Regions from separate parts of the Shewanella sp. WXL01 genome, predicted to be linked through region 1. Evidence: riboswitches for the same ligand, from Rfam matches in the RefSeq annotation. Region 1 holds a riboswitch; the other holds the start of a gene.
The links. A riboswitch is a leader RNA that binds a small molecule or an ion and turns the genes downstream of it on or off. The one in region 1 is predicted to bind thiamine pyrophosphate.

Region 1 (7,792 bases):
AGCACTACGATTTTTTAATTATCTATTGGCGCGGCATTGTAGATTAAATTAGCGCCAATGTCTTTGTGATCGCTTCTAAGGTTAAAACTCATCTTTTAGTTTGCGAATTGAGGTAAATGCCTGCAATGGATCATTAACTGTAAGTGAGTATTCTTTTTGTAGATGTTGCCAAATTGTCTCGCAATGTGCACGTAAAAAAGGGTTAATGCTTTTTTCTAGTCCAATATTGGTTGGAATGGTGGCGAGTTGATTGTCCCTTCGCGTGACAGCCTGCTTCGCATACGCCATTAAGTCATCATTGTTTGGCTCTATCGCTTTAGCAAACGCTAGGTTGGCCAAGGTGTATTCGTGGGCACAATATACCTTGGTGCTGTCATCAAGCTTTGCAAGTTCGCTGAGTGAATGATGCATTTGCGTTGCCGTGCCTTCAAATAGTCGCCCACAGCCGCCACTAAACAAGGTGTCTCCGCAAAACAAGTTGTCTTCAATGACATAACACAGGTGATCTAATGTATGCCCTGGTGTAGCAAGCACTTTGGCGGTAATACCTAGTGGTTCAATCGATAAGGTTTGGGCTCGCTCTAGCTTTGTAGTTGGCGTTAATTGATGATTGATGCCCGCAATTTGATTTTGCGGGCCGTATACCTGTAGCTTTTCTGCAAATGCTTGTTGTAACTCATTGATGCCACCTGTGTGATCGGCATGGTGATGGGTAATTAAAATTGCACCAAGGGTGATGTGCGGGTGTACTTCTAAGAAGTTTAATACCGAACTGGCGCAGCCAGGATCAACAACACAAGCGATATTCTTGTGTTCAATTAGCCAGATATAATTGTCATTGAAGGCATTAATTGCGTGTATATTTAGCATAGGGCTGATGGTTAATTGCTGATATGCTTAGGTTAACCTAAAGTGCTACCTATATCATTAATTTGCGGGGTTAGTTTTTGCAGACTTTGTTAAAACCTGACAGCTGGCACGCTTTGCCACATGGCGAACAAATTCAGCAACAAGTGGAGCAGCATTTGCAGCCTTGGTGGCCTAGAGTGTTTGGTTACCACTTGCTCAAGTTAGGACATTTAAGCAGCCAAGTTTCTTCTCTCCATTGCAGTGTATCGCGCCATTATAATGTCTTTGAGGCTGATCTCGCAGAGCTTGGAGCAGAGAAAAATGCCAAGCAACAAGTAACAAAAAAAGCTGAGCAAAAGTGTGAGTTAGACGATCAGCAAAGTGATATTCAAGCCAACATAGTTGCTGATATCCATCATTTACCCATTCAGAACAAATCGACTGACGCGATCTTAAGTGCGTTTAACTTAGAGTTTGAATCAGATCCATACCAGCTACTTAGGGAAATGGATAGGGTACTAGTAAGTGGCGGTTATTTGTTTATTGTCGGGTTCAACCCAATCAGCCCATTATTTGCCGGAAAGCTACTGCCTAAGTACCAAACGCAATTGCCTTGGTGTGGTCACCTGTTTATGCCATCGAGGATTAAAGATTGGCTAGGGCTGCTGGGTTTTCAAGTACAAAGTGATGAGCGCTTTATGTTTGACTCGCTGCTGACGACGAATTCTACATTAAAGTCTTTGCAAGATAAGCTGCAATCCTGGCTACCAAATACTGGCTCGGTTTACTTAATCGTAGCGCGTAAAATTGAAATGCCATTGACTCGGGTTAAGAGTAAACGTGAGCAGCGCGCAGGTAATTGGTCTCCCGCACCCAGTGCCGGGCGTTCAGCCAAATTGTCCTCACAAGTGATAACTAATACCAAGCAATAACAAGCTCCGAGCAGTAAAGGTTGCTTGTGTGCTGGCTCGTAATAAACGCATTTATCTGTTAACTGCTAGCGCTTAACTTTTTACACTTAGTTGTTTTGGGCGATGTAACCTTCATCAACAGTGGTAGGGTGACTTTCTGCGGCTGTTCTAGCTAACACATCACAGCGCTCATTCTCAATATGGCCAGAGTGACCTTTTACCCAACGCCAGTCGATCTCATGCTGCGCGATTGCGTTATCGAGCCGTTTCCACAAATCTACATTTTTGACTGGTGTCTTAGCTTTGGTTTGCCAGCCGTTACGTTTCCATCCGTTAATCCAGCCTGTGATCCCTTGGCGCATGTATTGACTGTCAGAGGTGAGGGTGATCTTACAAGGCTCAAATAGTGCTTCAAGGGCGATAATTGGGGCAAGTAGCTCCATACGATTGTTGGTAGTCAACTCAAATCCAGCTGATAGCTCTTTGGTATGTTGTTTGTATTTCATCACGACGCCATAGCCACCAGGGCCTGGATTACCTAAACATGAACCATCAGTAAATATTGAGATCTGTTTTAGTTGTCGCATCAAATTGCTACCATAGTCTTAATTTTTAATTGGCGCGATTATACTGTGCCCATAAAGCCTTGTTAACTGAGAACTATCATTAATGAATATTGTTTCTAGTGCCCCACGGCAAATTATTCTCGATACTGAAACAACGGGTATGAACCAAGCTGGTGGCCCGGTTTATATCGGTCACAGAATTATTGAAATCGGTTGTGTTGAAGTTATCAACCGTAAATTAACTGGACGAACTTATCACCAGTATATTAATCCGGGTATGTTGATTGATGAAGAGGCGATTGAAGTACACGGTATCACTAATGAGCGCGTCGCCTCAGAGCCAAGGTTTCATGAAATAGCGAAAGACTTTATCGATTTTATTGATGGCGCCGAAATCGTGGCACATAACGCACCGTTCGATATTAGCTTTATGGATCATGAATTTAGTATGCTGCAGCCAACTGGGCCTGTCACCGCTAATATGTGTCAAATTCTTGATAGCCTTGAAGTTGCCAAGCATCTGCATCCAGGACAAAAGAATAACCTTGACGCCTTATGTAAGCGTTACGGCATAGACAATAGTCGTCGTACTTACCATGGCGCGTTACTCGATGCCGAGATCTTAGCTGATGTTTACCTGATCATGACAGGTGGGCAAATCAAGTTCAATTTGTCTGCCGATGAAGCCAACCAAGAAGATGGTGGCGTGGCAAAAATTGATACTAGCAGATTAAATCTTAAAGTGATCTCCGCATCTGCCGATGAATTAGTATCACACGAACAAAGACTTGATTTAGTTGCAAAGTCTGGCAAATGTCTCTGGCGAGGATAAGCATTTCTCTATGGCATCGATTGCGAAGCATTCATTTCAACTTCTAATAAAGACGGTTGCGACAGCGCTGCTGAGTTTAACTTTAGTTAGCTTAGGCGCAGTTGCACAAATGCAAAGTAAAATCGTTAATGCTTCAACAGCTCAGGAATTAAAAAACCGCTTTAGAATCGATAGCATGGTAAGCAAGATGACGCTATTGATCCAACGTCAATATGGTAGTGCGCCCGTTGTTATTGTGTTGCCAGACGGCAGTAAATGGTATTCATCTCGTCACCCAGAAAACGTTAAGTGGGTGGATGGTGTTGCTGGGGATATGATTTACATCGAAAATCCCATGCCAGGTCCCTGGCAATTACTTGGCGCAATCGTTCAAGGCTCAGAAATAAAGAAGGTGAGCGACCTGCAAATTGAGGTCGACCCGTTTCCACAGCCTCTATTTCGCGGTGAGCGTATCAAAGTTCATGCTTATCTCAATGGCGATGAAGAGCTTATTACCATTCCAGGCATGGATTATATGTTGGAGTGGACAGCAAGATTTATTAGTGACAGTGACAGTAGCGACAAGAACTTTGCTACAGGTATCGTTATTGCTGGGAAATACCAAGACAATGGCGAAAAGCTCGATGAAGCCGCTGACGATGGTGAGTTCACAGGTGATGTCAATCTTGACCAACCTACGGGTGACTACACGCTGCAAGTCACCGCTAGAAATAATATTTTCGAGCGCCAGTTTAGCAGCCCTTTCACATTATCAGAAAGGCCTATTACTGCCAAAGTTATTCCAGATGAAGATCCGCAATCGGGCTCGTGGACTTTAGAACTTGCTATAACTGATGCGGTTAAGCTAGAAGAAACCCATTTCCACTTCGATATGATAGGCCCAGCCGGACTTAACATTCCAATTACTTTGCTGGATATGAACGACAAGCGTACGTTACTAGCATTGCCAAAAGTGACTGAGTACGGCAGTTATCGTATTAAAGGTAATGCTGTATCAACTACCATGGGTGGACGAGAGATCTTTGTCGATCTTCCAGAAATGTTTTTTAACTATCTTGAGCCACCAGCACCGCCACCATCGGCTGAGGAATTAGCTGCAATCGCAGCGGCTGAGGAAGCAAAGGCCGAGCAAGAGGCCAAAGATAAAGCAGTATTTTGGATTATTTCAATAAATGTAAGCGTTCTATTGTTGGGAGTGCTTGCTTTGATTATCTGGCGTAAGAAGCAAAGCTTGAATAAGGCGCTTGCAGCGGCAGAGCAGGAGTTAGCGGAAGAGGAGCTGCAAGCCGGGAATACTCAAGGTATGGATGATATTGATCTATCTATACCTGATGACAAATAGACGTGGTGGGTCGTTTTGCTAAGGCGATTTAACTTAAACCTCTAATTATTTAACGTGACTTGTTGTTTTTACGGAATAATTATCTATTGTCGGTTCGCTCAATTTATGGGCAAAAGCTTATGTGTACAGGCACAAAATAGCTGCAAATTGACCAAAGTGAGTAAAATTTAGCTAAACAGTCATAAAGCAATAAAAAAAGTGTTGACGCTAATCCGAGAGGTCTTTATTATTCATCGCACTTGAGTGGAGCGGTAGTTCAGTTGGTTAGAATACCGGCCTGTCACGCCGGGGGTCGCGGGTTCGAGTCCCGTCCGCTCCGCCAAATAAGACAAAAGCCTCATCGAAAGATGAGGCTTTTGTCGTTTCTGCGCTCTGCAAATATCAATTTCTTGAAACAAACTATACCAATTGGGATAATTAAGTGGTCAGATATTGCGCAGGTAAAACCGCTTAGAACAAGGCGGAAATTGCCGCTAGCCAGTAATTCTACCTACAAAATTTCTAACGAAGTTATAAGAGGTTTTAACCAGTAAGAATGAACAAATACTTATGCTAATTGGTATTAGACCAAGATAAATTCTATTGCATGCTACATAAGCTTGTGATTATACTGCAAGCATCTTGTCGGAGTGCCATTATTGGCTGAGACCGTTAATTCGGGATCCGTTGAACCTGATCAGGCTAACACCTGCGAAGGAAACAAGCGTCATTACGATACATAGGCATCAATAAACCATAAGTGAAATTCACCCGCTTAGCTTTGGTCTATCTATTGTTCCTTACATTGCACTAGCAATGCGCTGGCAACTTCTCCAGACAAGCAACTTAATTAATAATTACTCGAGGTTGCTAATGTCAGATCGTCGTCAAACACGAAACCAAGCCCAAGAATTTATCAACAACTTAAAGCCGCTTTTGCATCCAAATTCAGATAAAGTTTATCTAGATGGGCCCAATTGCATTAAAGTCGGTATGCGTAAAATCAACCAAACCGATACCATCATTGGTGGCACCAAAGACGCGCCAATTACCGAAAAGAATCCTGCTATTCACGTTTATGACTGTGCCGGCGTTTACTCCGATCCGAATGCTGAGATTGATGTGCGTAAAGGTGTGCCAAAAATCCGCTCGCATTGGATTGAAGCGCGTCAGGATACCGAAGCGCTGGCTGATGTTTCATCAAACTTCACTCAGCAACGCTTGGCTGATGATGGTTTAGATCACTTGCGCTTTGAAGAGCTACCTAAACCTATTCGCGCTAAGCAGGGTAAAAATGTCACCCAAATGCACTATGCAAAGCAGGGGATCATCACCCCTGAAATGGAATACATTGCCATCCGTGAGAACATGGCACGCGCTGAGCTTAAACAAGATGAGCAGTTAAACCGTAAAGCGCCAGGTGAGAGTTTTGGTGCGTTAGTTGGCGAGCCTATTACTGCAGAATTTGTCCGCTCTGAGGTTGCCCGCGGCCGCGCGATCATTCCAGTTAATATTAATCACCCTGAAGCTGAGCCGATGATTATTGGTCGCAACTTCCTGGTAAAGGTTAACGCTAATATTGGTAATTCAGCGGTGACTAGCTCAATTGAAGAAGAAGTTGAGAAGTTGGTGTGGTCGACCCGTTGGGGCGCTGACACTGTGATGGACCTTTCAACTGGTCGCTATATCCATGAAACCCGCGAGTGGATCATTCGTAACTCACCTGTACCGATTGGCACTGTGCCAATTTACCAAGCGCTTGAGAAAGTAAACGGGGTTGCTGAAGATCTAAGTTGGGAAGTGTTTAAAGATACCTTGATTGAACAAGCCGAGCAGGGTGTGGATTACTTCACTATTCACGCAGGAGTTCTCCTGCGTTATGTGCCGATGACCGCCAAACGTGTCACAGGTATTGTTTCTCGTGGCGGCTCTATCATGGCTAAGTGGTGTTTGAGCCATCACAAAGAAAACTTCCTTTATGAACACTTTGATGAGATCTGTGAAATCTGCGCAGCTTACGACGTGTCTCTATCACTTGGTGACGGTATGCGCCCTGGCTCAATTGCCGACGCAAACGATGAAGCGCAATTTGCCGAACTAGAAACATTGGGTGAGCTTGTTAAGAAAGCCTGGAAACATGATGTACAAACCATCATTGAAGGTCCAGGTCATATACCAATGCAGCTTTTAAAAGAAAACGTTGAAAAGCAACTTGAGCATTGTGACGAAGCCCCATTCTACACGCTAGGCGCGCAAACAACGGATATTGCGCCAGGTTACGACCACTTTACATCTGGGATCGGCGCAGCCATGATGGCTTGGTATGGTGTTGCTATGCTTTGTTATGTTACCCCTAAAGAGCACCTTGGTTTACCTAACAAAGAAGATGTAAAGCAAGGACTGATTGCATATAAAATCGCAGCTCACGCAGCTGATGTGGCAAAAGGTCATCCAGCAGCGCAAATGCGTGATAATGCATTATCGAAAGCCCGTTTTGAATTTAGATGGGAAGATCAATACAACTTAGGTTTAGACCCAGATACTGCCCGTGCGTATCACGATGAGTCCTTGCCTCAAGAGTCTGCAAAAGTTGCGCATTTCTGCTCTATGTGTGGCCCAAAGTTTTGCTCAATGAAAATCACCCAAGATGTACGCGAATATGCTGCAAGCTTAGAGCAGGTGATTGAGGTTAAAGATGCAACGCCGCAACTTGAGCCACAAGCGCTGTCAGATACTGAAATTGCATCAGCTATGGCGAAAAAGTCTCAAGAGTTCAACCAGTCGGGAGCCGCTTTATACCATGAGAAGGCCCTAGCTGAGGAGCAAGAGGCTTAATGGCTAACGCATCACAAAATAAGTCACTGATAAACAGTAGCACTAGCAAGCCGATTGTCTGGACTATTGCCGGTTCAGACAGTGGCGGAGGCGCTGGCATTCAAGCAGATCTGGCGACGATTGTCGACTTAGATTGTCACCCATGTACCCTAATTACCGCAATTACTGCTCAAAACACTGTAGCTGTTACTCGGGTTGCAAGTGTCAGCGAGCAGGATTTTACTGCGCAACTTGATGCGCTACTTGCCGATCTAGCGCCCAGCGTAATTAAAATCGGTTTATTAACCGAGCAGTCTCAGGTTAGCGCCATCGCGAATATGCTAGCGAAGGTGAATAGCAAAGAGTCAAAGACTAAAACTGTCCCTGTTATTCTTGACCCGGTAATGGTTGCCAGTTGCGGCGATGCTTTAGCTTCAAGTCTTGATTTCAGTCCTTTAAAAGGGCTGATCACCTTGATTACACCTAACCAGCACGAGCT
Region 2 (7,792 bases), on a different contig from region 1:
CAGTCGACTTTTTAGATGCTTTTGGTTACACCCTTTATGGCTTCTACTCATTGTTGATGGCAGACAAAGCAGCCGATCATGAAGATAGTGACTTTAAAGCGCAAAAAGCCTTTGTCGCTCGCTTCTACATGGATAAGTTATTTGCAAAAGCAGACTATCATTTAGCGCAAGTAAACCAAGGTGATAGCGCGGTTATGTCTATGCCAGAAAACTTGTTCTAAGCCTAAGCTTCTAAAGAGTTATAAATAAAAAGCCGCTCTGATTTAATCAGAGTGGCTTTTTTAGGTGTTTACAAATTTGAAAGTATGAACTGTTATCTTTCTGCCGAATACGGGTCGTCAGCCAGCAAATAAGCGCGTAAGTCGGCTTTATTTTCTTGAGCGCTTAACCACTCACGCATTTGTTTAACTTTGCTGTAGCCCTCATTACCAAACTTAGTTTGATAAAGCTCGGTTAAGCTCTGTTTTGTAGTTTGCTGACGGATATTACGTTGCCAGCTTTGAGTGACCACTGAGTTTAGGCTACCTGCTAACCCTTCGCTTTTTAATAGTTCCCATTCGCCTTTATCCAACCAGATCCCGCCAACGGCTGCGCTATAGTCTAGACGGTGCTCGTTACCTGCTGAAATCTTGAATTTACGCATAATTGCGCCAGATTTAGGGCAAAGCAGTGCTTGTTTGCTGTCAGTAGCATCAGACTCTTCAAAGCTGATGTTATCTGAAAATTGATAGTCAGGGTTTTGCTCTTTCCAGGCGATATAGTCTTCAATCAATATCCAGTTGCCGCCACAGTTTGAGCAAGTGTGTGCTCTAAATTGTCCATCGATAAAGCTTGGAAATAGCGCGCCATTTTTACAACTTGTACAGTTCATAACATTCCTTAGTTATTAGTTTATTTCCATAGAAGAGGGCGGCTAAACTGGGTTAACCGCCTTAAATATTTAAGCCTTACCCAACCACAGCTCAGCTTTGCTGTCGTCTTTAATGACTAGGCTTACGGTATCTTTCACCGATTCGGTTAATACCATAGTGCCTTGCATCAGTTGATCGCGGCGGAACCAATGTAGCTCAAGCTCGCTGCCAGCGCTGTAATCTTGCAGTAGCTTTTCAAACTCGCCATTGACTTGCAAACCATCAGCGGCAATTAGTACATCGCCTGCGCTCAAGCCTGCTAGGTGAGCAGGGCTGTTGTGGGCAACGGTGTTGATTTTGATCCCCATAGCTTGCGGGGCAAACTTAGCACCAAAGGCTATCTTGTTACCTTTGTCTGCTTTACCGCCGCCAACATCACTGCTACCTTCGCTAGCACGCAGCACTAGCTCAACACCAACTTGTTCAAGTAACTCGCTAAGTGGTAAATCCTCGGTTGAATCAAGCCATGCAAATAATTCAGAGCAGTCGCGATTAAGCAAACGCTCAATGATTTGTTGGTGAGTGTTATCTTGCGTGCCGATACCAGTTAAACCATGTTGCTGCCATAGCTCGCGCATTACATCATCGAGTGAGTATTTGCCGTTTGACTCAAGGCGCAGGGTTAAATCCAGCATTAGAGCGAACATTGCGCCTTTGGTGTAATAGCTAACAATGGCATTAGCAGCGTTTTCTTTTTGCTGGTAAAAGGTCGTCCAAGTGTTAAAGCTTGAGTCGTTTAGGGTTTGGATAAAGCGTCCTTCACCACGATAAACTCGGGTCATTAACTCGCTCAGCATATCCAAGTATTGGCTTTGGTTAACCCGGCCGCTGCGGTAGGTAATAAAGTCATCAAAGTAAGAGGTGATACCCTCGTATGCCCAAAGCTGTTTGGTGTACGACTCTTTTGATAAATCGAATGGGGTAAACTCAGCCGGTTTAATGCGCTTCACATTCCAGCTGTGGAAGTACTCATGGCTGCAAAGTGACAAATAAGTGCGATAACCGCTATCGACCTTGCTATCCATGCTTGCTGGTAAATCGCTTCGTGAGCACATTAACGCCGTTGATGCTTTATGCTCTAGGCCGCCAAAGCCTTTATCCAGTACAGTAGTCATAAATACGTAGCGTTCAAACGGCGCAGGCGTGCCAAAAAAGTTGATTTGATATTCGCAAATGGCTTTTAAGTCTTGCTCTAAACGCGCCATACATGCGCGGTGCTTGCCGCTTAGTACAATATCGTGAGGTACGCCGTTTGCTTCAAAGGTGCTAATGGTTAAATCGCCCATTTCCACAGGGTGGTCGATTAAATCATCGTAGTTGTCAGCGCTAAATTCACCAAAGCCAAATTGCTCACCTTGAGTGCGCTTCATGCTAGTAGCAACTTTCCAATCGCTCAGTTCATTAAGTGCTGGCGGCGCAATAGTCACGCTATGAGCATTGTCTTCTAAGCCATTCGCGGCAAGGAAAACACTGCTGCCGTTAAAGAAACCATGGTTAGTATCAAGGTGTGCAGTACGTACCGATAAGTCCCAGGCGTAAACCTGATATTCAACGCGCACGCTACCTGCTTGATTGTGTAGTTGCCAGGTTTGCTTGTCTTGCTGGCTAATGGCGATGTGCTTGTCTGACTCATCATATGCCTTAATACCGATGATGTTTTTAGCAAAGTCGCGGATCATATAGCTGCCAGGAAGCCAGGCTGGCAAGGATAGCGTTTGCTCTGCTAACGCATTTGGGATGGTAAAACTAACAGCAAATAAGTGGGCTTTAGGGTCAATCGCATGGATATGATAATGCATAGGGAGAGTCCAATTTGCGTGGTGAAAATTACTTATATTGGCGCTCATGCTGCCAAAAACACTGCAATTAGACAAGGATTAAGCGGTTATTGGTTGTTTTTACATTATATCGCTAGAGTCGGGAGGCTAAGGCTTGATAGAATTAGCTTTATTTCCTATTTTTGGTGAAAGATAAGCCTGCTTGGCTGAAGTTGTTTTCATGCTTAAACAATGAAGCAGCTTTAGCAATGAGATAAGGGCTTAGGCGTAACCAATATTCTTTTTTAAGTCAGCGACTGTATAGAGGAAGCAAAAATGGCCGAAGAAACCATATTTAGTAAGATTATCCGCCGCGAAATTCCTGCCGATATTCTTTATCAAGACGAGTTAGTCACCGCCTTTCGTGACATTGCACCTCAAGCGCCAACGCATATTTTGATTATTCCAAATCACCTTATTCCTACCGCCAACGATGTAAAAGCATCAGATGAAAAGGCTTTAGGCCGTATGATGACTGTAGCAGCAAAGCTTGCTGACGAAGCTGGCATTGCCGAAGACGGCTACCGCTTGATCATGAACTGTAATAAGCATGGTGGCCAAGAGGTTTACCATATTCACATGCACCTTGTGGGTGGTAAGCCATTAGGACGTATGCTTGGTCATGACTAATCCTTCAACTACGAACAAGCAAATTGTTAGCCCAGAGTTTTTTGAGTTAACCGATGTCGCTAAGCGCTTTGTTAATCAACTGGCGCAATGTCGCCGTCTTGGGTTTGATGTAAAAGAGGGCAGTGCTCACCACGTGTTGATTGAGCTGCCATACAGCAAAGATATTATTGGCTACCCAGATACCGGCGTTATTCACGGCGGGGTGATCACAACCTTAATCGATACTGGCTGCGGCGCTGCTGTGGTTTGTGCGATTTTAGATAAGTATAAGTCGCTTGAGATCTCACCTACGCTTGATTTACGTGTCGACTATATGCGCCCAGCTGAGCCAAACAAGTCGGTGTTTGTGCTAGCTGAGTGTTATCGTTTAACGTCAAGCGTGGCGTTTACGCGCGCGATTGCTTATCAAGACAGTATTGATGCCCCAATTGCTCACGCCGTTGGCTCATTTATGCGTATTAGCCCAGAGATGATCAGCGATGAGTTTCGTCATTCATTAATTGGTGATAACTGTGAGCAAGTGGCATTAGATGCATCAAATAGAGCCAAAGAGTTTGCCGAACAAAATCAGCGAATTGAGTTTCAAGATGTGGTTAAACGCGCCATTGAAACCAATAACTACACCTATCTGTTAGAGAAAGTACCGTACTCGCAGTTTATTGGTATTTCGGTAGAACGCTTTGGCGATGAAATGGTGTTTAAGTTGCCAGCTAAAGCTGACAATATCGGCAACCCAATCTTGCCAGCTATTCACGGCGGGGTGATTGCAGGCTTTATGGAAATGTCGGCCATTGTGCAGCTTATGGTGTTTATGACGGCTAAGAAAGTGCCTAAAATTGTCGACTTTTCGATTGATTACCTCCGCGCTGGTTTGCACCAAGATACCTTTGCCGAATGTAAAATTACTCGTCAAGGCCGCCGCGTGGCGAATGTAAGCATTAATTGTTGGCAGTCTAACCGTAAGCAGTTAATTGCCACGGCGCGAGCACACTTTTTATTAGAATAGGAGTTCCCATGAAACTATTGAAATCGGCTTTGATTGCGTTGGGTTTAGTTGGCTCAGCGGTTATGTTTGCCGGGTGTGCAAATCATACCTCGGGTTTATCGGCCAGTTCTGACGGCAACGTGCGCGTTGACAACGCCACTTTTAACCGTGAAGTTGCCATTGGTAATCTACGCTCAAAAATGACCTCAAATATTATGGAAGGCGCAGCGGTCATTTCAAGCAAGGTTGCTACTGACCTGCGTTTGCAATACAAGTTTACTTGGTACGATGCCAGCGGTTTTACCATTGAAGATGAAGCCACAAGCTGGAAGTCGTTAAAACTGCACGGCAAGCAGCAAATGCAAGTAAGCGCAGTCGCGCCTAATGCTAATGCAACTCGCTTTGAAGTGTATGTGCGCAAAGCGTTTTCAAACTAAGTCACTTGCTTAATTCGTTTGGTCAATTCTCTTATTCAATTCTCTTAGCCAATAGTTTGAGTGTGAGAAATCCTGCAAACAAGCGTGACCATAAAGCCAGCTAACACTAGCTGGCTTTTTTAATGGAATTTTCAAGGTTTTTGTAATAGGTAAATCACTCAATCTGTGCTGCAGGTCAACTTGGTTAAAATTCATGCTTATAAGTGAGTAAATTGTTTTAATTTGAGTGTAAAGCCACAGGGCTTTGGGTATAATCGACGCCGCCAAGGGGTGTTAGTTGCTGCGTTTATCGCACGTTTTTATTGCAGCACTAACTGAGATGTTTTTTTAACAAACCCTTAGAACCTGATCCGGCTCATACCGGCGTAGGAATAGGCCGCAAAATCTACCTGCACAGACCTTACTATGCTTGCCGGATCTCAAAATCGGAATTTGAGGTCCTCATGTCGTTTAAAAAGAAATCTTCTCTCGCACTAGCCATTATTGCGAGTTTCCATGCCAATGCTGATCAAATTGAAGTCGCTCCTGCTGATGAAGCGATGGAAGTGATAGTGGTTAATGCTGACTTTAACCAAATTAACATTGAGCGCATGCCATCAAGCGTGACTGTGATTGGTGAGCAACAGATTAAAGATGAAGGTGCGCAGCACTTTGAAGATGTATTGAATTCTATTGCCAACTTTAACTGGTCTGGTGGTAGCTCGCGCCCGCGTTATTTCCAAATTCGTGGTGTGGGTGAGCAAGAGCAATATCAAGGCGCGCCAAATTCATCTGTAGGCTATGTGGTTGATGATATTGACCTATCTGGTCTAGGTATGGTGTCGAGCATGTACGACATGCAGCAGGTTGAAGTACTGCGCGGCCCACAAGGTACCCAATACGGTGCTAACGCACTGGCTGGTCTTATTTATCTTAAAAGTAATGACCCGACCGAGCATGCAGAGCATGGCGCAAAAGTGAGCTTAGGTGATGATGACCTACGTACTTTTTCTGGCTTTAGCTCAGGCGCAATTACTGAATCAGGCAAGGTGCTATACCGCGTTGCGCTTGAAAAGCATGACCAAAATGGTTTTAGAACCAACGAATATTTAGGGCGTGATGACACCAACAAGCGTGATGAGTTAACTGCACGCGCAAAATTGCGTTGGTATATGACAGACGATCTTCAAGCTGATCTCACCTTAATGCACGCCAACTTTGACAATGGCTATGACGTGTGGACGCTTGATAACAATGGCTTTAACACCTTAACTGATCAACCTGGTGTGGATAATCAAAAAACCACTGGTGCTGGTCTTAAGTTTATTTACTCTGGCGGTGAGGGCTTTGAGTTAACCTCATTAACGTCATTCGCGAAGACTGACCATCGCCACATGTACGACGGTGACTGGGCTAACCCTGACTACTGGGGCGGTAAAGATTGCGAAGGTGAAGCATGCCAATACGATTACACCTGGGATAAGAAAGCTAATCGTCAGACTATCACTCAAGAGTTTCGTTTTACCTCAACTGAATCTGGTCGTATTTGGAACGGCACCACAGATTGGTTAGTGGGTTTATACGCAATGAACCTTAAAGAAGACAATGACTTATATTCTGAGTACAACACCTGGCCAGACGAAGTCCTAGTATCTGAATACGATGCGACTAACTATGCAGCATTTATGCAGTTTGATACTCAGTTAGGCAATGATTACCTGTTGTCGACAGGTCTGCGTATTGAGCGCCGCGTAAGTGATTATAAAGATACCAACGGCGATAACTTTGATCCAAGTGAGAACATGTGGGGCGGTCATATCGCGCTATCGAAAGCAATTAATGTTGATCACAACGCCTATGCACGTATCGCACGTGGTTATAAAGCGGGTGGCTTTAACATGACTTTGCCACCTGAGCTGGCTGATAAAAAAGAGTTCACCGCTGAAACCCTATACAACTATGAGTTAGGTTTAAAATCTAGCTGGTTAGATGGCAATGTGGATACCAATATCGCGTTGTTCTATATGGATAGACGTGATCAGCAGGTATCAGCTTCATTGCAAGACCCTGAAAACCAACAGCGCTTCATTCTATTTACTGAAAATGCTGGTAGTTCAAACAACTATGGTGCTGAGGTTGATGCTAAGTGGTATGCCAGCGACAACATCGAAGTATACGGTAGCTTAGGTTTACTGAATGCAACCTATGGTGACTATAAGTACAAAGACAAATACGGCTCTGAGGTCGATTTATCTGGTCGCGATCTGGCGCATTCACCAAAGTACACCTACAGCTTAGGTATGACGTACTTTAGCGACGCAGGTTGGTTTGCCAACCTTAATGCTAGCGGCAAGAGTGATTTCTACTACTCTGATAGCAATGATTCTAAGTCTGAAGCTTACACTATCTTTAATGCGCGCATGGGCTATGAAACCGATACCTGGTCTGCTTATGTTTGGGGTCGTAACCTAACTGATGAGAAGTACGGCGTGCGTGGCTTCTTCTTCGGTAACGAGCCAGATCAAGGCTGGGTTGATAAGCAATACATCCGTTATGCCGACCCGCGCCAAATTGGCGTAACCTTTGACTATAAGTTTATGTAAGCGATAGGTTTAATAGTCACTTAGTGTTTAGTGCGGCGGTGTAATACCGCCGCATTTGTTTGGAAAAAGCCTGGAGAGAATGATGAAACTGACCGTTGAAATCAGCATGTATCCGTTTAATGAAAACTATATTGATCCAATCAAATGGTTTATCTCGCGCCTTGATAAATACGACAATATTCAGCGTGTAACTAATGCGATGGCGACACAAGTTTGTGGCAATTATGATGATGTGATGCAAATGCTCAATGTTGAAATGCAAGCTGCGCACGAAAAGTGGGGCAAGGCAGTATTTGTATGTAAGTTTATTGGCGGTGAATTAAACCTAAGTCACAGCGAGTAAATGCTCATCAATTCCATGAACGAATAATAAGAAAAAGAGATGGTAGATACTTTATTACAAGCTGCGAATGAAATCAGCGTGATGACC

Region 2: it holds a riboswitch for thiamine pyrophosphate, as region 1 does, so the genes downstream of both, G3R49_RS07795 (TonB-dependent receptor) here and thiC (phosphomethylpyrimidine synthase ThiC) in region 1, are expected to answer to the same signal.

The regions. Positions count from the first base shown of each region.
Region 1 covers NZ_JAAIKQ010000013.1:42,923-50,714, forward strand. The annotation lists gene gloB (hydroxyacylglutathione hydrolase) at 82-870, opposite strand; gene G3R49_RS18765 (class I SAM-dependent methyltransferase) at 948-1,781, shown strand; gene rnhA (ribonuclease HI) at 1,868-2,347, opposite strand; gene dnaQ (DNA polymerase III subunit epsilon) at 2,430-3,158, shown strand; gene G3R49_RS18780 (TIGR03503 family protein) at 3,169-4,500, shown strand; tRNA gene G3R49_RS18785 (tRNA-Asp) at 4,746-4,822, shown strand; TPP riboswitch at 5,116-5,216, shown strand; gene thiC (phosphomethylpyrimidine synthase ThiC) at 5,353-7,314, shown strand; gene G3R49_RS18795 (bifunctional hydroxymethylpyrimidine kinase/phosphomethylpyrimidine kinase) at 7,314-7,792, shown strand, end outside.
Region 2 covers NZ_JAAIKQ010000002.1:614,272-622,063, forward strand. The annotation lists gene G3R49_RS07765 (acyl-CoA dehydrogenase family protein) at 1-221, shown strand, start outside; gene G3R49_RS07770 (zf-TFIIB domain-containing protein) at 314-871, opposite strand; gene G3R49_RS07775 (M61 family metallopeptidase) at 941-2,710, opposite strand; gene hinT (purine nucleoside phosphoramidase) at 3,005-3,358, shown strand; gene G3R49_RS07785 (PaaI family thioesterase) at 3,351-4,364, shown strand; gene G3R49_RS07790 (YcfL family protein) at 4,373-4,780, shown strand; TPP riboswitch at 5,037-5,170, shown strand; gene G3R49_RS07795 (TonB-dependent receptor) at 5,224-7,362, shown strand; gene G3R49_RS07800 (YkoF family thiamine/hydroxymethylpyrimidine-binding protein) at 7,445-7,705, shown strand; gene pnuC (nicotinamide riboside transporter PnuC) at 7,745-7,792, shown strand, end outside.